Regions from separate parts of the Pseudomonas sp. GW821-FHT07F01 genome, predicted to be linked through region 2. Evidence: riboswitches for the same ligand, from Rfam matches in the RefSeq annotation. Region 2 holds a riboswitch; each other region holds the start of a gene.

Region 1 (7,590 bases), on a different contig from region 2:
TGCGAGCAAGCTCGCTCCTACAGCGGCAATGCCAGCCCTGTAGGAGCGAGCTTGCTGGCGATCGAGTGCGCAGCACTCGCCGCCTCAGGAATCTTCTTCTATATCCAGCAGCAGGTGTTCCAGGGCTTCACGATAATCGCCAGGCTCTTGCCACAGGCCACGCTGCTGAGCTTCCAGCAGGCGCTCGGTCATGTCCCGCAGGGCGTGGGGATTATGCTGGCGGACGAACTCGCGGGTCGAGCCATCGAGCAGATAGGCATCGGCCAGCAAGGCGTACTGGTGATCGTCGATCAGTTCGGTGGTGGCGTCGAAGGCGAACAGGTTGTCCAGGGTCGCGGCCATTTCGAAGGCGCCCTTGTAGCCATGGCGCTTGACCCCTTCGATCCACTTCGGGTTGGCCGCCCGGGAACGGATCACCCGGTTCAGTTCTTCCTTGAGGGTACGGATCTTCGGCAGGTCCGGCTGGCTGTGGTCGCCGTGGTAGCTGGCGGCCTTGGCGCCGCTGAGGCTTTCCACCGCCGCCAGCATGCCGCCCTGGAACTGGTAGTAGTCGTTGGAGTCCAGCAGGTCGTGCTCGCGGTTGTCCTGGTTCTGCAGCACCGCCTGCACCCGGCTCAGGCGGGTGGCGAACTGCTCGCGGGCGGCAGTGCCTTCGTCGCTGCCACCATAGGCGTAGCCACCCCAGTTCAGGTAGACCTCTGCCAGGTCCTCGCGGCTCTGCCACAGGCGGCCGTCGATGGCGCCCTGGACCCCGGCGCCATAGGCCCCCGGCTTGGCGCCGAAGATCCGCCAGCCGGCCTGGCGCGAGGCGGCGTCGGCATCCAGCCCCGACGCCTCCAGGGCCGCGCGCTCGGCACGCACCCTGGCCGCCAGCGGGTTCAAATCCTCGGGTTCATCGAGAGCCGCTACCGCCTGCACCGCCGCATCGAACAGGCGGATCAGGTTGGCGAAAGCATCGCGGAAGAACCCGGACACCCGCAGGGTTACGTCGACCCGCGGCCGGTCCAGCAGGCTCAGGGGCAGGATCTCGAAGTCATCGACCCGCTGGCTGCCGGTGGCCCACACCGGGCGTACCCCCATCAGGGCCATGGCCTGGGCGATGTCGTCACCGCCGGTGCGCATGGTGGCGGTGCCCCAGACCGACAGGCCCAGTTGCAGCAGGTGGTCGCCGTGATCCTGCAAGTGGCGTTCGAGGATCAGGTTGGCCGACTGGAAACCGATGCGCCAGGCGGTGGTGGTGGGCAGGTTGCGCACGTCCACCGAGTAGAAGTTGCGCCCGGTGGGCAGCACGTCCAGGCGCCCGCGGCTTGGCGCACCACTGGGGCCGGCAGGCACGAAACGCCCGTTCAGGGCGTCCAGCAGGCCGCGCATTTCCGCCGGGCCACAGGCGTCCAGACGCGGTGCGACCACCTCGCGCAGGCCGTCGATGATGCTCTGCACCGGCTCCCAGCCGGGTTCGTCCAGCTGTGGGACGGGCCCTTGCAGCGCCGCTTCGATCAACCCGGCGGCGTAGAGCTCCAGGCGCTCGCGAACGTCACCGGCGGTGCGCCACAGCGCCTCGCTCAACTGTTGCAGCACGGGCGGGCGGCGCCCGGTCCAGGGCTCGGACAGGGCACAGTCCAGGGGGTCGAAGCCCAGGCCGAAAGCCTTGGCCAGGGCCCGCAGCAGGCTGGCATGGGCGCCCTTGCCGTCGCCCCGGGGAATGCGTAGCAGGGCCAGCAGGGTGTCGATGCGCAAGCGCCCCTCGGGGGACTCGCCGAACAGGTGCAGGCCATCGCGGATCTGCGATTCCTTGAGGTCGCACAGGTAGGTGTCCAGGCGCGGCAGCCAGAGCGCGGCGTCGGCGTCGCTGTCGAGCTGTTCGCCCAATTGCAGCTCGCGGTCGATATGGGTCTCGCGCACCAGCTTGAGAATGTCCCGCTGCAGCTCCCGGGCCCGGCGCGGGTCCAGCAACTGGGCTTCGTAGTATTCGTCCGCCAGCAGTTCCAGGTTGCGCAGCGGGCCATAGGTCTCGGCGCGGGTCAGGGGCGGCATCAGGTGATCGATGATCACCGCCTGGGTGCGGCGCTTGGCCTGGGCGCCCTCCCCCGGGTCGTTGACGATGAACGGGTAGATGTTCGGCAACGGCCCCAGCAGCGCATCCGGCCAGCATTGCTCGGAAAGCCCCACGCCCTTGCCCGGCAGCCATTCCAGGTTGCCGTGCTTGCCGACATGGATCAGCGCGTGGGCGCCGTAGGCCTGGCGCAGCCAGAAGTAGAACGCCAGGTAGCCATGGGGCGGCACCAGGTCCGGGTCGTGGTAGACCGCGCTGGGGTCCACCTGGTAACCCCGGGCCGGCTGGATACCGACGAAGGTCAGGCCAAAGCGCAGGCCGGCGATCATCATCCGCCCGTTGCGGCACATCGGGTCCTGCGGCGGCGTGCCCCAGCGTGCCAGCACCGCTTGGCGGTTGGCTTCGGGCAGGGCCTGGAACAGCGTCAGGTAGTCGGCCATGGCCAGGCTTTGCTGGCAGGGGCGCTGGTCGAGGCTGTCCAGGTCGTTGCTGACCCCACCCAGCAACTGCTGGATCAACTCGGTGCCGCTGGCCGGCAGTTCGGCCGGCAGCGGATAGCCTTCGGCGTGCAGTGCCTTGAGGATGTTCAGCGCCGCCGCCGGGGTGTCCAGGCCCACACCGTTGCCGATGCGCCCGTCCCGGGTCGGGTAGTTGGCCAGTACCAGGGCCACGCGTTTGTGGCCGTTGTCCAGGCGCCCCAGTTCGACCCAGCGCCGGGCCAGTTCGGCGACGAAATCCATGCGTTCGGGCTGGCCGCGATAACAGACCACGTCCGACTGGCTGCGCTCGCTGCGCCAGGCCAGGTCCTTGAAGCTGATGGGCCGGCTGATGATGCGCCCGTCCAGTTCCGGCAAGGCGATGTGCATGGCCAGGTCCCGCGGCCCCAGGCCCTGCTCGCTGTCACGCCAGCCCGGTTCGTTGTCCTGGGCGCAGATCGCCTGGATCACCGGGATATTGCGGCGGAACGGCCGCAGGTGCGGGGCTTCGGGGCTGGACTGGGCGAAGCCTGTGGTGTTGAGGATCACCCCGGCCGCGGTTTCATCCAGCCAGTCTTCCACCTGGCTCAGGCAGCCCGGTTCCTTGAGGCTGGCCACCGCTATCGGCAAGGGGTTGAGGCCCGCCGCCAGCAAGCGCTGGCAGAACAGGTCGATAAAGCCGGTGTTGGCCGCCTGCAGGTGGGAGCGGTAGAACAGCAGCGCTGCCACGGCTTGCCCCGGCTGCCAGTCGGCCTGCCAGTCACTGAGGGCAGCCTGGCTTTTGTGCGGGTGGTAGATCGCCGTGCGTGGCAGGGCCTGCGGTTCGCTCCAGGGGTAGTCGCGCCCCAACAGGCCGCTGGCCAGGCAGCGGTAGAAGTTCAAGGCGTTATCGCGGCCGCCCTGGCGCAGGTATTGCCACAGGCGATCACGCTCGATGGGGCCCACGGTGCTCAGGTCGCCGAGTTCCGGGTCGGGGCGGTCGTCCCCCGGCACCAGGATCAACTGCACCCCGCGCTGGGACAGCTCCACCAGCCGCTCGACGCCGTAGCGCCAGTAGGCGATGCCACCGTGCAGGGAAATCAGGATGACCTTGGCGTGGCGCAGCACCTGGTCCACATACAGGTCCACCGAGGCGTGGTTCTGCACCTGCATCGGATTGGCCAGGCGAAAGCTGGGGTAGTCCTCGGGCAATTGCTCGGCGGCGTCCGCCAGCAGCGCCAGGCTGGAATCGCCGCTGCACAGGATCACCAGCTCGGCGGGGGTTTGTCCCAGGTCGGCAATGTTGTCATCCGACACGAAACCGCCGGGCTGGGTCCTGAGCAGGTGCATGGCTTAGACGCTGAGTGCGGCGCGCAGTTGCGCTTCGAGCTGGGCGGCGTCCAGTTCCTGGCCGATCAGCACCAGGCGCGTGGTACGGGCCTCGTCGGCGCCCCACTTGCGGTCGAAGTGCTTGTCGAAGCGCGTGCCCACGCCTTGGATCAGCAGGCGCATCGGCTTGTTGGGGATGGCGGCGAAACCCTTGACCCGCAGGATGCCGTGCTTGACCACCAGTTGGGTCAGGGCGTCCAGCAGCAGGCTTTCGTCGGCCTGGGGCAGCTCGATGGAGATGGAATCGAAGGCGTCGTGATCGTGGTCGTCGTGATCGTCATCGCCGTCATGGTGATGGTCGTGATGGCTGTGGCGGCCGTCGATGTGTTCCTCGGAACCGGCACCCAGGCCCAGCAGCACATCCAGGGGCAGGCGACCGCTGCTGGCTTCGATGACCTTGACCGCCGGCGGCAGCTCCTCGGCCACTTCCAGGCGCACCTTGGCCAGGTCTTCGGGGCTGATCAGGTCGGTCTTGTTGAGGATCACCAGGTCGGCGCTGGACAGCTGGTCGGCGAACAGCTCATGCAGCGGCGATTCGTGGTCCAGGTTGGGGTCGAGCTTGCGCTGGGCGTCCACTTGATCGGGGAAGGCGGCGAAGGTGCCGGCGGCCACGGCCGGGCTGTCGACCACGGTGATCACCGCATCGACGGTGCAGGCACTGCGGATTTCCGGCCACTGGAAGGCCTGGACCAGAGGCTTGGGCAGCGCCAGACCGGAGGTCTCGATGAGGATGTGGTCCAGGTCGCCACGGCGCGCCACCAGTTCGCGCATCACCGGGAAGAACTCCTCCTGCACGGTGCAGCACAGGCAACCGTTGGCCAGCTCGTAGACTCGGCCGCTGGCCTCTTCCTCGGTGCAGCCGATGGCGCATTGCTTGAGGATTTCGCCGTCGATGCCCAGCTCGCCGAATTCGTTGACGATCACCGCAATGCGCCGGCCCTGGGCATTGTCCAGCATGTGCCGCAACAGGGTGGTTTTGCCCGAGCCGAGGAAGCCGGTGACGATGGTGACGGGAAGTTTGGCCAGTGTTTTCATCGGATGCCCTTTGGCAAAAGGAGGCGGGCAAACGGGACGAGAACCGCAACGCCGGGCGCGCGGAGATTTCGCCACCGGATCACCCCGCCCGGTTGTAGTGAGAATCTTGGATCGAGGCAGGTCTCCTGGCTGAGGGCTTGCCAGTCGTCGGACCGGCGATTGCTGCGCCTTCCCACCGGCGTCGTCGACACCCATGCAGTGGCCTTGCAGCAATCGAACCCTTCACAGTTGCGGGGGCAGCCGCGGCATCGACCGCGTTCCCTTCTTAGCTTCGACCCGTGGCCGAAGAACCTCGAAAGCGCAAGGCTACGCAGAGCCAGGGGGACGGTCAATCGACAATGCGCCCGTAGCAGCCGGCTTGCCGGCGAAAGAGCCATTGAACCTTGCACGAGCACGGCGCACACCTGCGCAGCGGTCACGGCAATTGACGCCCCTGCCCCGCCCATGATCTCCTACACACCTTGTTACGGGTGCCCCTTACAGGGTGAAACGGGAAACCGGTGAATCACGTGCTTAACTAAAAAGCCGTGGCCAGTCCGGTGCTGCCCCCGCAACGGTAAGCGAGCGAAGTGTCAGATCCACTGTGCCAAGGCATGGGAAGGCGACACTTGCCGGCACGGCATGACACAGCCCTGCCCCTCGCAAGCCCGGAGACCGGCCCGCAACACTTACATAACAACCCGCGGTGGGCGGGCGCTGTTGCAAACCCTGCGTGGCCATCACGCGGGGTTTTCCTGCGCCTCTACCCCGCTGACACTCCAGAGGGAAGCGCCATGTCGATCATCAGCAGCACCAGCCACTCCGCCAGCACGACCTCCACCCTGAGCCAGCGCCTGGTGGCCGCCATCGGCGCCTCGATCCTCGGCGCGTGCCTGGTGTACTTCGCCGGCTTCTCCCACATCGAGGCGGTGCACAACGCGGCTCACGACACCCGCCACAGCGCCGCCTTCCCTTGCCATTGAGACCTGCCGACATGATCAAGCGTATCGCGCAAACCGCAGGTTTCACCGGCCTCTTGGCCGCCCTGCTGCTGACCCTGCTGCAAAGCTTCTGGGTCGCCCCGTTGATCCTGCAGGCGGAAACCTATGAAAAGGCCCCCGCGGCCGAAGTCCATGAGCACGCCGAAGGCGCCATGGCCGTCCACAGCCACGATGCCGAAGCCTGGGAGCCGGAAGACGGCTGGCAGCGCGTGCTGTCCACCACCGGAGGCAACCTGGTGGTGGCCGTGGGCTTCGCCCTGATGCTGGCCGGCCTCTACACCCTGCGCGCGCCGAACCGCACGTCCCAGGGCCTGCTCTGGGGCCTGGCCGGCTATGCCACCTTCTGCCTGGCGCCGACCCTGGGCCTGCCGCCGGAACTGCCGGGTACCGCCGCAGCCGACCTGGCACAGCGGCAGATCTGGTGGGTCGGCACCGCCGCCTCCACCGCTGTGGGCATTGCCCTGATCGTGTTCGCCCGCAACTGGCTGCTGAAGATCCTGGGCGCGGCCATCATCGCCGTACCCCACGTGATCGGCGCGCCGCAGCCGGAAGTGCATTCGATGCTGGCCCCGGAAGAACTGGAAGCGCAATTCAAGATCGCCTCGCAGCTGACCAATGCGGCCTTCTGGCTGGCCCTCGGGCTGATCAGCGCCTGGTTGTTCCGGCGCAAGAGCGCGGGCCAGTACTCGGCATGATCGAAGTGAGCGCAGCGCCGACCCTGGTGGTCGGCCTGGGCTGCCAGAAAGGCTGCCCGGTGACCACGCTGCGCGCCTTGCTCGACCAGGTCCTGGCGGCGCACCAGTGGCAGGCCCGGCAGGTCCTGGCCCTGGCCAGCATCGACCTCAAGCGCAACGAACCCGGCCTGCTGCAACTGGCGGAGCAACTGGAACTGCCGCTGACCTGTTTCAGCAGCGGCCAGCTCGCCCCCTTTGCCCTGCGCCTGAGCCACCGCTCGCAAATCGCCTTCGAACGTACCGGCTGCTACGGCGTGGCCGAAAGTGCCGCCCTGGCCCTGGCCGAACAGCTGTCACCCGGCCCGGCCACACTGCTTGTTCCCCGGCAAAAATACGCCCAAGCCACCCTGGCATTGGTCGCCGCCCGGTAGAATCCCCGATAATTCCCGCCTTCGATCATGAGCAATCTTCATCTGAAGCACGGCTCCCGACCTTTTTTCACAGGACACAGCCATGACTGTCTATTTCATCGGCGCCGGCCCCGGCGACCCGGAACTGATCACCGTCAAGGGCCAGCGCCTGATCCATCGTTGCCCGGTGATCATCTACGCCGGCTCCCTGGTCCCCCAGGCAGTGCTCGACGGGCACCGCGCGGAGCGGGTGATCAATAGCGCCGAACTGCACCTGGAGCAGATCATCGAGGCCATCAAGCAGGCCCATGCCCGGGGCCAGGACGTGGCCCGGGTGCATTCCGGCGACCCGAGCCTGTATGGCGCCATCGGCGAGCAGATCCGCTGCCTGCGGGAGCTGGGCATCCCCTTCGAGATCATCCCCGGGGTCACCGCCACCGCCGCCTGCGCTGCCCTGCTGGGGGCCGAACTGACCCTGCCGGACGTCTCCCAAAGCGTGATTCTTACCCGCTACGCGGACAAGACCGCGATGCCTGCCGGCGAGGATTTCGCCAGCCTGGCGGCCCACGGCGCCACCATGGCCATCCACCTGGG
Region 2 (7,590 bases):
TCGGCATGCTCGGCATAACAGGGCGACAGCACACCGACCTTGCCCGCTCGACGCAAGCGCGGCAGCAACTGGATTGCTGCCTGGGAGCCGGCCACCGGCAGCACTTCACTGGCGCCATAGTATTCGCGGGCCGCCTGTTCCAGTCCGTCATCGGTTTCCGGCAGGCGCGCCCAGGCACGCAGCGCAATGGGCGGCAGGGGAAACGGCCAGGGCGCCAACCCGCTGGACAAGTCCAGCCAGGCATCTTCGGCAATCCCGTATTGCTCGGCCGCCTTGCGCAGTCGTCCGCCGTGCTCAAGCATAGAATTCAGCCCCCAGGCAAAGAATCAGCAGCCACAGCCAGACACCCCGCTGCACCAGCTGCCAGCCACGATCAATGGAACCGGCACTGGCCGGCTCGCCTTCACCCAGTTGCGGGCGCTGATGCAGCTCACCGTGATAAATCGCTGCGCCACCCAGTTCCACTCCCAGGGCGCCCGCCCCGGCCGCCATCACCGGGCCAGCATTCGGGCTGTCCCAGGTCGGGCCCTGGCGGTGCCAGCACTTGAGTGCCAGCCGGGTCTTGCCCAGCAAGGCATAAGTCAGGGCCACCAGGCGCGCGGGAATGTAATTGAGCAGGTCGTCAATCTTCGCCGCAGCCCAGCCAAAGCGTTCGAAGCGCTCGTTGCGGTAGCCCCACATCGCATCCAGGGTATTGCTCAGACGGTAGAGCACCACCCCGGGCGCGCCGGCCACGGCAAACCAGAACAGCGCAGCGAACACCGCATCGCTGCCGTTTTCCAGCACCGATTCGGTGGCCGCGCGGGCCACTTCGGTGGCGTCCAGCTCGCTGGTCTGGCGACTCACCAGAAACCCCACCCGGCGGCGCGCTTCTTCCAGATCGTCACTGCGCAACGCCTGGGCCACCGGCTCCACATGCTCGCCGAGGCTGCGCAGGCCCAAGGCGCAGTACAACGCCAGGATTTCCACCAGCCAGCCGACGTAGGGCAACCAGGACAGCGCTGTGGCCACCAGGGTCAGGGGCACCACCGCCAGCACCCAGGCGGTGACGCCATGGCTGCGCCAGCCACGGCCGGCGGAGTTGAAACGTTGCTCGATACGATCGGCCACACGGCCGAACGCCACCAGCGGATGCCAGCGCCTGGGTTCGCCCAGCAGCGCATCCAGCGCGACCCCGGCGACACTCAGCAAGGCCACACTCATTGACTCACTCCCCAGTAATTCTCATACAACAACTCACTCAGCGGCCGCGGTTGCGCCCAGCCTTCCAGTGCCAGCATCGGCGCCGGGTAGAATTCGGTGACCGGGCCCAGGCACAGCACGGCCACGGGCTTGGCACCTGCCGGCAGCCCCAGCAGATCGGCCAGGGCCTGAGGATCGAACAAAGACACCCACCCCATTCCCAGGCCTTCGCTGCGGGCCGCCAGCCACAGGTTCTGGATGGCGCAGGACAGGGATGCCAGGTCCATCTCCGGCAGGGTCCGACGGCCGAAGATGTGTCGTTCGCGGTCATCCATCAAGGCGGCCACCAGCACCTCGGCACAATCGTTGATGCCTTCGACCTTGAGCTTCATGAACTCGTCGGAACGCTCACCCAGGGCTTGGGCGGTGCGCACCCGCTCCGCCTCCACCAACTGCTGGATGTGCTTGCGCAACAGCCGGTCGCTGATGCGAATAAAACGCCAGGGCTGCATCAGCCCGACACTGGGCGCCTGATGCGCTGCTTCCAGCAAGCGCCGCAGCACTGCCGGCTCGACACTGCCACCCGCGAAATGACGCATGTCGCGGCGCTCGGCGATGGCCCGGTAGACCCCCTCGCGCTGCGCCTCAGAGAACCCCTGCTCACTCACCCGCCACGCCCTCGGCTAAAACCGGCTCAACAGGCGCGCCCGGCGCAAACAACGCCGCCACCGCCGCCGGATTGGACGGGAAATAGAAGTGCACGTAAGAGGCCGTCATCCGCCCCTGGCGATACACCGCTTCCGCGCCGCGCCCGCCGTTGGGGCTGAGCCCACGGGCGATGGGCAGCAGCTCGCTGCTGGTCAGGGAATGGTGATAGGTGTGGCCGCGCAGACTGCCTTCGGGCAAATCCACCGCTTGCAAGGCCAGTGCCGCCAGGCGCTTCTGCATTACCGCATCTCCGGGCAGCAGGCCCAGGAGCTCGGCACGCTGGCCTTCGACATCGGTCAGGGAGTCCAGCAGGTAGAGCATGCCGCCGCACTCGGCGAGCAGCGGCTTGCCAGCCGCGTGATGGGCACGAATGGCCTGCAGCATGCTGCTGTTGCGGGCCAGGGCCTGATGGTGCAACTCGGGATAGCCGCCGGGCAGGTACAGGCTGTCCGCGTCGGGCAGCTGGGTATCGTGGATCGGCGAGAAGAAGCTCAAGTGCGCCCCCATGGCTCGCAACAGATCGAGGCTGGCGCCATAGGTGAAGGCAAACGCCTCGTCCCGCGCCACGGCAATCCGCACGCCCTTGAGCAGCGGCGCGCAAGCCACCGGCGTGGGCGCGGCAAAACTCACCGCTGGCGGCAGTTCCACCTGGCAACTGCTGGCCAGGGCCTCGGCTGCGGCATCCAGGCGCAGGTCCAGATCATTCAGCTCGCTGGCCTGCACCAGCCCCAGATGGCGGCTGGGCAGCTCGATATCGGTTTCCCGGGACAAGGCGCCATACCAGCGCAAGCCTTCCGTCAGGCTGCCTTCCAGCAACTGCGCATGGCGCAGGGTACCAACCCGGTTGGCCAGCACCCCGGCAAACGGCAGGTCCGGCTGGTAGCGCGCCAGGCCCAGAGCCAGGGCGCCGAAGGTCTGGGCCATGGCGGTGCCATCGATCACCCCCAGCACCGGCACGCCGAAATGCCGCGCCAGATCGGCGCTGGAAGGGGTGCCATCGAACAGGCCCATGACCCCTTCGATCAGAATCAGGTCGGCCTCTCCCGCCGCCTCCCAGAGCAGACGGCGGCTTTCCTGCTCGCCCACCATCCACATGTCCAACTGGTACACCGCAGCACCACTGGCGCGCTCAAGAATCATCGGGTCGAGGAAATCCGGGCCGCACTTGAAGACCCGAACCTTGCGCCCCCGGTTGCGGTGCAAGCGGGCAAGGGCCGCGGTCACCGTGGTCTTGCCCTGGCCGGAAGCCGGTGCGGCGATCAACACTGCCGGGCAATGACGAACATCAGTCATGAATTCACGCTCACAGCTCGACACCTTTCTGCGCCTTGATCCCGGCCTGGAAGGCGTGCTTGACCATGCCCATCTCGGTCACGGTATCGGCCAGCTCGATCATCTCCGGCTTGGCGCCGCGACCGGTCACTACCACATGCTGCATGGGCGGACGTGCCTGCAGGTCACTGAGCACCTGATCCAGGTCCAGGTAGCCGTGCTTGAGGGCAATGTTCAGCTCGTCGAGCACCACCAGGCCAATATCCGGGTTGCTCAGCAACTCCCTGGAAACCGCCCAGGCGGCTTCAGCCGCAGCGATATCGCGCTGGCGATCCTGGGTTTCCCAGGTAAAGCCTTCGCCCATCACGTGAAAGCGCACCTGCTCGGGGAAACGCCGGAAGAACAGTTCTTCGCCGGTGCTATTACGCCCCTTGATGAACTGCACCACGCCACACTGCATGCCGTGGCCCATGGACCGCGCCAGCATGCCGAAGGCCGAGCTGCTCTTGCCCTTGCCGTTGCCGGTCAATACCAGCAGCAGGCCGCATTCGTTGGGCGAGTTGGCAATGCGTTCATCGATCACGGCTTTTTTGCGCAACATGCGCGCCAGATGGCGCTCGTCACGATCGGGGGATTCACTCATGGGGCAGCTCTCCGTTGGGGCTGGGGAACGGGGGGCAGGGAAAAGGAACAGACGGCGCTAGCCTGGCATCGCCCACCGTGATGCCGTTGGATGGATCAGGCCGGTCTCCGGGCTCATGAGCGGCATGGCTGCCGGACTGCGCGCCTTCCCGTGTCATTGACACAGTGGCGTCAGGCGCAGTCTTGACTCATCTACCGTTGCGGGGGCAGCGCCGGAATCGTCGTCGGCTCCATCACTGGAACAGACCCTGACCGGCTTCCCTGTTTCACTCTGTCGGCCACCGGCCACAGAGCACCTGAAACAAGTCGCGAAGGTTAGAGGGTTGGGGGTGGAGCGTCAATTAAAGCCGGCCGTCGCCCCCGGCACAAAACTGCACTGCATCAATAAACTGACGCCAATCTTGTGCCACACTCAGAGCAATGATATCAAATAGCCACTTTTCAGCGCCCCAGGCGCCAACCACACAACAATAAGGGGTGAGTTCGATGCAAGGCATGATCATCAGCAATCCGAAGCTGGAATTCCTGCGCCCGATGCTGGAACGCTGGTTCGATTGCATCGATCGCTACAACGCGGTTCGCGGCGATAACGAAACGCCCTACTGGTTCGACGAGCAGGCCAATCTCGGGCTGCTCAGCGCGGCGGCCTGGATGGCCGAGATGGTCAGCCTGGAACACAGCCCCAGCAGGAAACAGCAGGAAGAAGGTGCGCGCAACGCCCGCACCGACCTGTACCTGGCCACCAAGGAAGAGCGCGCCTACATCCACGCCACCCAGCGCTGGCCAAGGGTCAACAGCCTGAACCTGACCCAGGCACTGCTGGACGTTGCCCAGGATGCAAGAAAGATCAGCTACGCCAGCGACCTGAGACTGGGTTGCCTGTTCGTTGCCCCACAAAAATCCCAGCACAGCGCTACCCCGGAAGAGCTCCAGGACATGCTCGACGAACTGCAGAAAGAGCACTGTTGCGCCGTGGCCTGGTACTTCCCCTACGCCTATCGCAAGCTGCACAACGAGGCCGGCCACTACCACCCGGGCGTCGCCGTGCTCTTCAAGGAGGCCCGCTGATCGGGCGGAACCATCGACTGGCTATGCTTCTCTATGACTACGACGTCCGTGCACTCATAGGGAAATTCGCATGCTCAAGCTTCAGCACAGCCTACTGATCGCCATCGCCGCCGGCCTCGCCGCCTGCGGCGAAACTTCCAGCCTGCAGGTGTCCGACGGCACCGGCCCCAACCCCAAGCTGCCGGAACCCAACCCGACGTTGATCCCCACGGTCAACATCGCCCCCGCCATCGGCTGGCCGCAAGGTGCAAAACCCCAGGCCGCGGCCGGCACCCAGGTCAAGGCTTTCGCCGAGAACCTCGACCATCCACGCTGGCTCTACGTCCTGCCCAATGGCGATGTGCTGGTGGCGGAAACCAACGCCCCGCCCAAACCGGATGACAGCCAGGGCATTCGCGGCTGGATCGCCGGCAAGATCATGGGCCGTGCCGGGGCGGCCGTGCCCAGCGCCAACCGCATCACCCTGCTAAGGGACCAGGATCACGATGGTGTGGCGGAGACCCGCACAGTGTTTCTGGAGAACCTCAATTCGCCCTTTGGCATGACCCTGGTGGGCAATGACCTGTATGTGGCCGATACCGACAAGCTACTGCGCTTTCCCTATCAGAGCGGCGACACCCAGATCAGCGCAGCCGCCACCAAGGTGGTCGACCTGCCCGGCGGCACCCTCAACCATCACTGGACCAAGAACGTTATCGCCAGCAAGGACGGCAGCAAGCTCTACGTCACCGTGGGCTCCAACAGCAACGTCGGCGAAAACGGCCTGGACAAGGAGCAAGGCCGAGCGGCGATCTGGGAGGTGGACCGTGAAAGCGGCCAGCACCGCCTGTTCGCCACCGGCCTGCGCAACCCCAATGGCCTGGCCTGGGAGCCGGCCAGCGGCGCACTCTGGACCGCAGTCAACGAGCGGGACGAAATCGGCAGCGACCTGGTGCCGGACTACATCACCTCGGTCAAGGATGGCGCGTTCTATGGCTGGCCCTTCAGCTACTACGGGCAACATGTGGATGTACGGGTCAAGCCGCAGAACCTCGACCTGGTGGCCAAGGCCATCGCCCCGGACTACGCGGTAGGCCCGCACACCGCGTCGCTGGGGCTGACCTTCGCCGACGGCAGCAAGCTCCCCGCCCCCTTCACCGAAGGCGCCTTCATCGGCCAGCACGGTTCCTGGAATCGCAAGCCTCATAGCGGCTACAAGGTGGTTTTCGTGCCATTCAGCGCCGGCAAGCCCAATGGAGCGCCGATCGATGTGCTTAGCGGCTTTCTCAATGCCGACGAGAAAGCCATGGGACGCCCGGTCGGAGTGGTGATCGACCAGCAAGGCGGGTTATTGGTGGCCGACGATGTGGGCAACAAGATCTGGCGAGTCTCCGCCGCCAAAGCCCCCTAGGCTCAACGCTTGCGGCACAGCGTCAGACCATCTCCCAGCGGCAGCAGCGACAGATCGATACGCGAGTCATCCTTCAAGGCGCGATTGAGCGCCTGGATGGCTCGGGTATCCTCGCTCAGGGAATCGGTCTCCAGCACGCGCCCGCTCCACAGGGTGTTGTCGAACACCAGCAGCCCGCCAACGCGCAGCAGGCCTAGCGCGGCCTCCAGGTAGGCCGGGTAGTTGGCCTTGTCGGCATCGATGAAGATCAGGTCGAAACAGCCAAGCTGCCCCGCTCGCTCCAGGCTGGCCAGGGTATCCAGGGCCGGGGCCAGGCGCAGTTCGATGCGCTGGCCCACCCCCGCCTCCTGCCAGTAGCGCAGGGCCGTAGCGTTGTAGTCGCCGGGAATGTCGCAGCAGATCAGAGAGCCGTCTTCAGGCAGCGCCTGGGCCATGCACAGGGCGCTGTAGCCGGTGAAGGTGCCGACCTCCAGCACGCGACGGGCGCCGGTCAACTTCACCAGCAACGCGAGGAACTGGCCCTGCTCGGGCGCCACCTGCCAACGGGCGGTGGGCAATGCCTGGGTTTCATCCCGCAGACGACGCAGCAGGGGCGTTTCACGCAGGGAAACGTCCAGCAGGTAATGGTAGAGGGCATCGTCGAGGTTCAGCGTCCGAGCGGTCACAGGCACCTCGACCAGAGAAGATTAGGGATTGCGCGCCAGGTGTTCTGGCTGCAGGACGCGCTTGGCGCTCAGGTAGGCCTTCTGCCAATAGGCCTTGGACAGGCTGTCGAGCTTCACCGTGCCGCCAGTGGCCGGCGCATGCACGAAGCGCCCTTCCCCCACGTAGATGCCCGCATGGCTGACCTGGGAGCCGCCATTGGTGGCGAAGAAGATCAGATCGCCGGTCTGCAGCGCGTTCTTGCCCACATCCGGCGCCTGCATGCCGATCATTTCCCGGGTTGAACGCGGCAGGGAAATACCCGCCGCATCGCGGTAGACGTAACCGATCAGGCCACTGCAGTCGAAACCGGAATCCGGGGTGTTGCCGCCCCAGCGATAAGGCGTGCCCACCAGCCCAAGGGCGCGGAACAGCACGTCTTCGGCAACCGGAGAGAAGGTTTGGGAGGAGTTGAACACCGGAGCACGCACCACAGGCGCAGGCGGCGGGGTACGGCTGGCACAGGCGCTGAGCAGCGCTGCGAGGGCAATAAGAGCAAAACGGGCTGAGGTCGACATAAGCTGGACAATCCTGATCGGGATGCGGCTTTCTCTGCCGTGGCACTGAAAACAAAACCGCGTAAGCAAGGCTTACGCGGTTAGTTTCAACAATAGATCAGGATTCTA
Region 3 (7,590 bases), on a different contig from region 2:
TCCAGGTAGTCACTCATCCACAATGACAGCGGCTGCTGGCCACGCATGAACTGGTAGATGTCGGTCATGGCCTTGATCGACGCCTGCTTGGTGCCCGAATAGAAGTGGTAGTACAGGTGGATGCCGCGCAGGCGCCGTGGGCTGTCGGTCAGCTCGAAGGTGTCGATCACATCGCGAAAGCCGTAGTACGGGCCTTTCCAGAGGTTGGTGTACATGTTCTCGTTGATCACCGGAGCGTAGTACTGCAAGCCGCCCGAGGTCGGCCGCAACAGCGGGTACAGGCCGGTGAGCGATGAGTTGGCCTTGGTCAGGATGGTCTGCCCGCCGTTGACGTTTTTCAGCCCGGCGTCGTAGGCCAGCTTGATGGTCTCGGCGCTGGGCAGCGCATCCCCCGGCCAGAAGACCAGCTTCACCGGTTTCTGCGCGGTGGTCAGGCGGCTGTTGATGTAGTCCCGCGAGCCGAGGATCTCGCGCTTGTAATCCAGGGTCTTGTACCCCGGGATATTCAGGCGCAGGCCGTATTCGGCGTGGAAATCCTCGTCCTTCTTGGCCTTCTCCGGCTGCATGTAGAACGGGTGGCTGTAGGTGTGGGTGGCCACTTCGACCTTGGGGTCGGCGAAGATCTCCTGGGCGATGGGCTCCAGCTCCCGCGCCAGGAACGGCGACATGCCCTTGGGCCCGACTTCGCCTTCGATGATCGAGACCGAGGTCAGGAACGGGTTGGGACGAATGTAGTCGTCCAGCACCTGGCGCCCGGAATACGGGGTGCCACGCACTTCGGCATGGGACGGGAAACCGTCACCGTCGATATGCACCGTGGCGATCCGCCGACCGTTCTCGGTGGTGGTGTCCGGTCGTGGCTGGGACGGCAGGCGCAGGGCCTTCTGGATAAAGGCGAACGGGTCGAGGATCCAGCGGCTGCGCTCCACATTGGCCTCCACCACATAGGGGGCCAGGGCCATGCCGCCCCAGGCGGCGGTGGCCACCGGGACGTACTTGCCGCCCTTGTCATCGCCCAGCACCAGGGCTGGTTTCGGCCCGTCGGGCAGCAGGCTCACGCGGGTCAGTTCACGGCTGCGCGCCACCACCGGGGCCTCGAAGGCGCCGATCAGGCTCTTGTCCTGGCTCAGCACATGCAGGGCATCGCGAGCCCCCGGCGCCGCCAGGTTCAGCCCCAGGCGCTTGAGCAGCGCCCGGTCCTCGATCGGCAGGCCGGCCATGATCGCCAGGGGCACCTGCTCATCCAGGCGCTGGCCGACCCAGCTATAGAAGGCACGGCTGTCCTCGGGCGGGCCGCTGGTCATCCACAGCACCACCCCGGCGTAAAGGCCGGCGAAGCTGTAGGCAGGCAGGCTGTCGTCCACCGGGAAGTAGTCCACCCGGTAACCCAGGTATTCCAGCAGGCCACCGAGCATGCGGTGCCCGGCGTGATCGTAGAGTTCCCCTTCGCGCGGGTCATAGAGCATGGCGATGCGCCGCGGCTGGACTTCCACGGTGCTCATGCTCAGGGCGTTGAGGTCCGGGGTGGTGACCACCGGTATAAAGCCTTCCTGGCTCAATTGCCGGACCAGCTTGCGTGCCTCTTCCCGACGGTTGGCCGGCAGGTAATCGATGGCCACCAGCGGGATGTTGCGTGCGCGCAGCGGCTTGAGTTCGCCTTCAAGCCAGGTGCGGTCGGCTTCGGAAACCGGGCGGTAACGCTTGGCCGAGGCATCCCAGCCGGCGTGGATGGATTCCACCGCCACGGCCGAGGCGACGCCATCGAGCTCGCCCAGTACCTCGAAGCCCCGGTTGAAGAACAGCTTGAGGTTGGGCAGCCGGCTGTGCAGTTCCCGCAGGAACGAGGCCAGGGCCTTGCGTTGCGGTTCGCGATCGGCCTCGGGGAGCAACTGGAAACTGTCCAGGGTGTCCAGGAACAGGCCGGCGTAGCCCTGGTCCTGCAGCGCCTTGGCACGCTTGAACAGGTGTTCGCGCCAGGCCGGGGTGGCGATGTCCATCACCTGGCTGTCCCAGGCCTTGTTGCGCACGGGGCTCGCGCCCTGGGCCAGGGCCTGCTTGGCCAGGGCAGCGCGGTTGCCGTCGAACTCCCCTACCGACAGGTAGGCGAACGGCTGGCTGCCGAGCTTGCGCAAGGTGGCGACATCGGCGCTGGCCATATGGCCGGGCTCGACCACTGCCCATTCGAACTGCGCCAGCTCCTGCAAGGGTGGCTGCTCGGCGTACCAGAACCCGACACTGGCGGGCGCCGCGGGTGCGGCCTGCACCAGGGTGTTGGTGGCACACAAGGCCAATGCGGTAAACAGGCGTCGAACCACTTTGCAGACATGCCCCCTGCGAAACTCGATATCCATAACTCACTCTTCAGTAGATCAATCTGCACAACATCAGGCTCTAGGGCAGCCGCCATGGCGGGCGCCCCTAAGGCAACGAACTAAAGGCTGCGGTAAAGCCGTTCCAGGCCCTCGGCCAGGCTGCTGGGCGTGCCCAGGTCGAAGCGCTCGCGCAAGCGGCGGTTGTCGGCCTTGGAATGGCGGATATCCCCGGAGCGGGTCGCGCCGTGGCTCACCTGCAGCGGCTTGCCGCTGATCTGCTGCAGGGCGCCAATCAGATCGTTGAGGGTGGTCACCCCGCCGAGCCCGACATTGGTGGCATCGGCTGCCGGCGCGGGGCATTCCAGGCCCTGCACCAGGATCTTCACCAGGTCCGCGACATAGACGAAGTCGCGGGTCTGCCCGCCATCGCCGAACAGGGTGATGGGCCGCCCGGCCTTGGCCCGCTCGCTGAAAATGCTGATCACCCCGGAATACGGCGATGAAGGGTCCTGGCGCGGGCCGAAGATATTGAAAAAGCGCAGGATCACCGGTTCCAGCCCATGCTGGCGGCGGTAGAAGTCCAGGTAGTACTCGCTGGCGAGCTTGTCCGCCGCGTAGGGCGTGAGGGGAGATTTGGGGGTGTCTTCGGCAATCGGCGTGCCCTCGCCGTTATTGCCATAGACCGCAGCACTGGAGGCGAACACCACGCGGCGGATACCGGCCGCGGTCATCGCCTCGCACAGGCGCAGGGTGGCGATGAAATTGCTCTGGTGGGTGGCCACCGGGTCTTCGACCGAAGCCTGGACCGACGCCACAGCAGCCAGATGCACCACGGCATCGCAGCCCTGAACGGCATCCGCCAGGAGTGCCGCATCGGCGGCATCCCCCACCAGCAGTTCCAGGCCAGCATCGCCCATGGGCAGATTGCCGACCTTGCCCGTGGAAAGGTCGTCCAGAACCCGCACCGCATAACCCTTGGCCAGCAGTGCATCCACGAGGTGAGAACCGATAAAACCAGCGCCCCCAGTAACCAGTATCCGTTCGGCAGACATAGATCATTCCAAAGAGAAAAATCGCGGCTACGCCGTCTGAAGCTAGCACAGCCAACGGATCAGCCCTGGCTACTTGCCATCCTGGCCATCATGTTTTGTTTGGCTGCTCTGCCCCATAGGCTGTTTCGCCTTTTTTCGGAGCAGAGTTCAGAGCTTTGGCGTCAAAAAAAAACTCAAGATAATCAATCGCTCAGCGCCGACATACTGGGTCAGAAAAGCAAAATCGTCAATAATGCGTCGATATTTGTCGATTATTTAAGCGCCAGGAAAAATAGGTCAATATATTGACTTTCCCAGCATAAAGCGCTGAAACCGCCGCCGTAGCTGGCCACATGCCATTGACGCAAGGGCTCGGCAGTGCTCATATGCGCGCCAGTTTCAGGTGTCCCATGCCGCCGTGCATGGGGTTAAACGGGAAGCCGGTGCGTCATTTCGATGATCAGTCCGGCGCTGCCCCCGCAACGGTAAGCGAGCGAAGCATTCGACAGACCACTGTGCCAAGGCATGGGAAGGTGAATGCCTCATGACCCTCGCGAGCCCGGAGACCGGCCTGCCACTTCGTTTGACAACCCCGCGGTGGGCGGGCGCAGTCCGGTTTTCGTGGGCGCGGCTGCCCGCGATTCCCTATGCGTTGTTCCCTCCGGGATTCATTCATTCCTTACAAGTAGTAGGAATCGCATGTCCCGCACCTCCTTGCTGCAACACCTGGCGAGCCCCTCGCTGTGTTTCACCCTCCTGCCTTGCATGGCCTGCCCGGCCCTGGCACAGGCTGAACAGAAAACCTTCCTGGTCTTGCCCGAGGCCCAAGTGAGCGGAGTCTCCAGCGCCCCGCAAACCTCTCTGGACACGCCCCTGCCCGCCGGCTCGCGGCTGAACCTCACGGCCCTGGAGACTCCGGCCAGCACCAGCAGCCTGGGCAACGACGCCATCAGCAACCGCAACAACCTCACGGTGCAGGATGCCGTCACCCGCTCCCCCGGCATCACCAGCATCGCCACCCCGGGCAACGGCAATACCGCACTGTCGGCCCGCGGCTTTACCGGGCACTCCTCGGTGATGACCCTGTTCGACGGCGCGCGCCTGTACACCGGCGCCGGCAGCCAGACCTTCCCGGTGGACCCGTGGATGGTCGAGCGCATCGACGTGATCCGCGGCCCGGCCTCGGTGCTGTACGGGGAAGGCGCCACCGGCGCGGTGATCAACGTGATTGCCAAGAAGCCCTTCGACGGTGAGATCCACAACCGCCTGCGCCTGGGCTATGGCTCCCATGATCGCCAGCAACTGGGCCTGGACAGCGGCGGCTCGCTGACCGACACCCTGAGCTACCGCCTGACCCTGAACCAGCAGCAGAGCAATGGCTGGGTCGACCAGGGCCAGTCACGCAGCCTGGCACTCAGCGCGGCGCTACGCTGGCAAGCCACCGACGACCTCGGTTTCACCCTGGCCCATGAACGCGGTGAAAGCGAACCCGCCAGCTATTTCGGCACGCCGCTGATTGCCGGCCAATACCGCGACAGCCTGCGGGACAAGAACTACAACCTGCGCAACGCCGTGCAGCGCTACAACGACGAATGGACCCGGCTCAACACCGACTGGACCCTGAGCGACAACCTCAGCGCCAGCAACCAGCTCTACTACATCAAGAGCCGCCGCCACTGGCGCAACGCCGAAGCCTACAACTGGGTCAGCTCCCGGGAGCAGTTGCTGCGCGGCGACTACCTGGAGATCAAGCACGATCAGGAGCAGATCGGCGATCGCCAGAGCTTCACCTTCAACCACTCGCTGTTCGGCCTGGACAGCAGGACCGTGGTCGGCCTGGAGTACAACAGGATTCGCTTCGGCGTGGCCAACAACTCGCCCTACAAGGATATCGGTAGCGACTATATCGACCCGTGGAACCCGGCACCGGGCTACTTCCAGAGCCGCTCGCCCTTCTCGCCCCAGACCGACAGCAGCACCCGCACTTTCGCCCTGTTTGCGGAAAACCGCCTGCAACTGTCGGAGCGCTGGTCGCTGGTGACCGGCATCCGCCGCGACCAGAACCATATCGATCGCAGTGATCTGCGCGCCGGCACCCGCACCGATCGCAGCCTCACCGGCGGCAACTGGCGCGCCGGCCTGGTGTTCGCGGTCACCGATCAACTGTCGCTGTACGGCCAGTACTCCACCAGTGAAGACGGGGTCAGCAACCTGATCAGCCTCAACCCGAGCCAGTTGCAGATGGACCTGACCGAAGCCAAGCAGACCGAGTTCGGGCTCAAGCAGCAGTTCTGGAACGGCCGTGGCGAATGGACCCTGGCGGCCTACCACATCGTCAAGAAAAAGCTCTTGACCACCGATCCGGTGACCCGCCTGGCGCAGCAGGTCGGCCAGCAATCCGCCGACGGCCTGGAAACCTCGCTGGAGCTGGCCCTGGATCACGGCTGGCAAGTCTCGGCCAACGCCTCGGTGGTGCGTGCCGAGTACGATGACTTCGATGAGGTGGTCTCTGGCAAAGCGGTGTCCCGGGCCGGCAATCGCCCCACCAACGTGCCGCGACGCACCGCCAACCTGTGGCTGAACAAGGCCCTGGCTCCGAGCCTGGAAGCCGGCATGGGCCTGCGCTACGTCGATGCGCGTTATGCCAACACCGCCAATAGCGTCGATGTACCCGGCTACACGGTGCTGGATGCCAACCTCGGCTGGCAGGCCCTGCCCGATGTGCGCCTGGGCCTGCAGGTGAAAAACCTGCTGGACCGGCGTTATGCCGCGGCGCAACAGAACAGCGGCCAGCAATGGCTGATGGGTGAACCGCGCTCGTTGTTCGTCACCGCCGACTACAGCTTCTGATCGAGGGGTTGCCGCAAGGCCCTGGGCTTTGCGGCGCCATTTAAGGCGTGCAGTGAGTTCGCCAGCCACTGGCCCGGGCCAGCGTCGGACAGCGACCAATCGGCACTTGCACCCACGCAGTCGATGGATATGCTGAGCGCCTTTGTCCCTGCACTGCCCGCGAGAGCCCCATGCCCTGCCTGAATGCCCGAGATGTCTGCCAGCGCCTGCGCGATGCCGCCCTTGGCGTTTACCCCCTACGGCCCAGCGCCAGCCATTCGGGCGCTGGCCAGGTGCAGGTGGATATCGAGGGTTGGCAGTTGCTGCTGGATTTCGATGGCCGGCATCTGCATCACTGCCAGAGCTGCCGCAGCGCCGAAGGCGATGTCTGGCAGCTCGATACGCGGCAACGCTTCGGCACCGACCCGGTGAGCCTGCTCAGTACCTGGGAGCTGGCGCAGATCGAGAAGTTACTGAAAGAGGCGGTTTAACACGGCTGGCTACAGGCATTCCTGGGCCGCGCGTTCGAAGCTCGACGGGGCGAAGCTGGAGGCCAGCAAGTGCCGCTCGTAGAGGAACACCTTGCCGCCATTGGGCGCCTTGTAGGCTTCCAGTACGTTGTCTGCCGCCACCTTGCTGGCAACGACAATGCGAAAACCGCGCTGGGTCTGGGAAACCGTCGGGCTCTGGGCGTTGCCTTGCAGCTTGGGCACCACGCACTCGGCATATTCGGCCGGGGTTTTCCGGGTCTGCATGACCAGGGTCGGGTCGTTGGGCGCGGTGGCGCAACCGGCCAGCAGCAAGGTGGCCAGGGTCATGGCGGGAGCAAATAGAGGGCGCATCGGTAAGTCCTGAAAATGTACAGCCTGGTTCGGTGCGCAACGGTTCAGCGTCACGGGCGCTGCCGTTGCGGTCATGGTTTTGGGTCGGGGGCGATTGTCCATGGTTGGCGCCCAAAGCAGAACTTGCGTTGCTTGATTGTCACTATTACTTGAACCGATAGTTGCCCCCCGGGCAGACTGCCCGGCAGCCCGACTACAACTAAAAAAAGGATTTCCCCATGCGCACCTTTGACTTGATTCGCGACGCCGTCCTCCCGGAATTCCGTGAGCGGGTGGCGGACTACCTGGTGGAGTACGAACAGGTGCTGGGTGACAGCAGCGCCGACCCGCAAAGCCTGCGGATCGCCGCCTATCAATTGCGTGGCTACCTGCGTGGTCTGAACACCACCCGGGTCCTGGGCATGGCCGACTGGGAAGAGCTGGACCGGCGGGTGCTGGCGACATGGCTAGGGGATCCGGCCCAAGTCCTTGGGGAGGATTGAAACTTTTTGGCCTCAGATGAGCTAGAATCGCATCATTTGAAACCTTTTTTGTAAAACCGGTCATGCTCATTGAAGCCTTCGGCTGCTTCGACAC

Evidence for each region. Region 2 has a riboswitch for cobalamin ahead of cobO (cob(I)yrinic acid a,c-diamide adenosyltransferase). Riboswitches for the same ligand answer to the same signal wherever they lie in the genome.
Region 1: linked by a shared signal. The riboswitch ahead of AC07R1_RS08035 (CbtB domain-containing protein) and the one ahead of cobO (cob(I)yrinic acid a,c-diamide adenosyltransferase) in region 2 are both predicted to bind cobalamin.
Region 3: linked by a shared signal. The riboswitch ahead of AC07R1_RS04690 (TonB-dependent receptor) and the one ahead of cobO (cob(I)yrinic acid a,c-diamide adenosyltransferase) in region 2 are both predicted to bind cobalamin.

What each region holds. Positions count from the first base shown of each region.
Region 1 is NZ_JBWKQO010000002.1:407,640-415,229, forward strand. Features, by position in the region: gene cobN (cobaltochelatase subunit CobN) at 85-3,858, opposite strand; gene cobW (cobalamin biosynthesis protein CobW) at 3,862-4,932, opposite strand; cobalamin riboswitch at 5,031-5,242, opposite strand; cobalamin riboswitch at 5,384-5,609, shown strand; gene AC07R1_RS08035 (CbtB domain-containing protein) at 5,706-5,894, shown strand; gene AC07R1_RS08040 (CbtA family protein) at 5,906-6,607, shown strand; gene AC07R1_RS08045 (cobalamin biosynthesis protein) at 6,604-7,017, shown strand; gene cobM (precorrin-4 C(11)-methyltransferase) at 7,100-7,590, shown strand, end outside.
Region 2 is NZ_JBWKQO010000005.1:721,091-728,680, reverse strand. Features, by position in the region: gene cobD (threonine-phosphate decarboxylase CobD) at 1-302, opposite strand, end outside; gene cbiB (adenosylcobinamide-phosphate synthase CbiB) at 295-1,203, opposite strand; gene bluB (5,6-dimethylbenzimidazole synthase) at 1,200-1,850, opposite strand; gene AC07R1_RS21785 (cobyrinic acid a,c-diamide synthase CobB) at 1,843-3,183, opposite strand; gene cobO (cob(I)yrinic acid a,c-diamide adenosyltransferase) at 3,194-3,805, opposite strand; cobalamin riboswitch at 3,887-4,119, opposite strand; gene AC07R1_RS21775 (hypothetical protein) at 4,291-4,872, shown strand; gene AC07R1_RS21770 (PQQ-dependent sugar dehydrogenase) at 4,943-6,262, shown strand; gene AC07R1_RS21765 (class I SAM-dependent methyltransferase) at 6,265-6,927, opposite strand; gene AC07R1_RS21760 (C40 family peptidase) at 6,949-7,482, opposite strand.
Region 3 is NZ_JBWKQO010000001.1:1,040,217-1,047,806, reverse strand. Features, by position in the region: gene AC07R1_RS04700 (bifunctional glycoside hydrolase/polysaccharide deacetylase family protein) at 1-2,351, opposite strand, end outside; gene AC07R1_RS04695 (NAD-dependent epimerase/dehydratase family protein) at 2,432-3,364, opposite strand; cobalamin riboswitch at 3,728-3,932, shown strand; gene AC07R1_RS04690 (TonB-dependent receptor) at 4,043-6,193, shown strand; gene AC07R1_RS04685 (DUF7693 family protein) at 6,364-6,663, shown strand; gene AC07R1_RS04680 (lipoprotein) at 6,673-7,014, opposite strand; gene AC07R1_RS04675 (hypothetical protein) at 7,233-7,496, shown strand.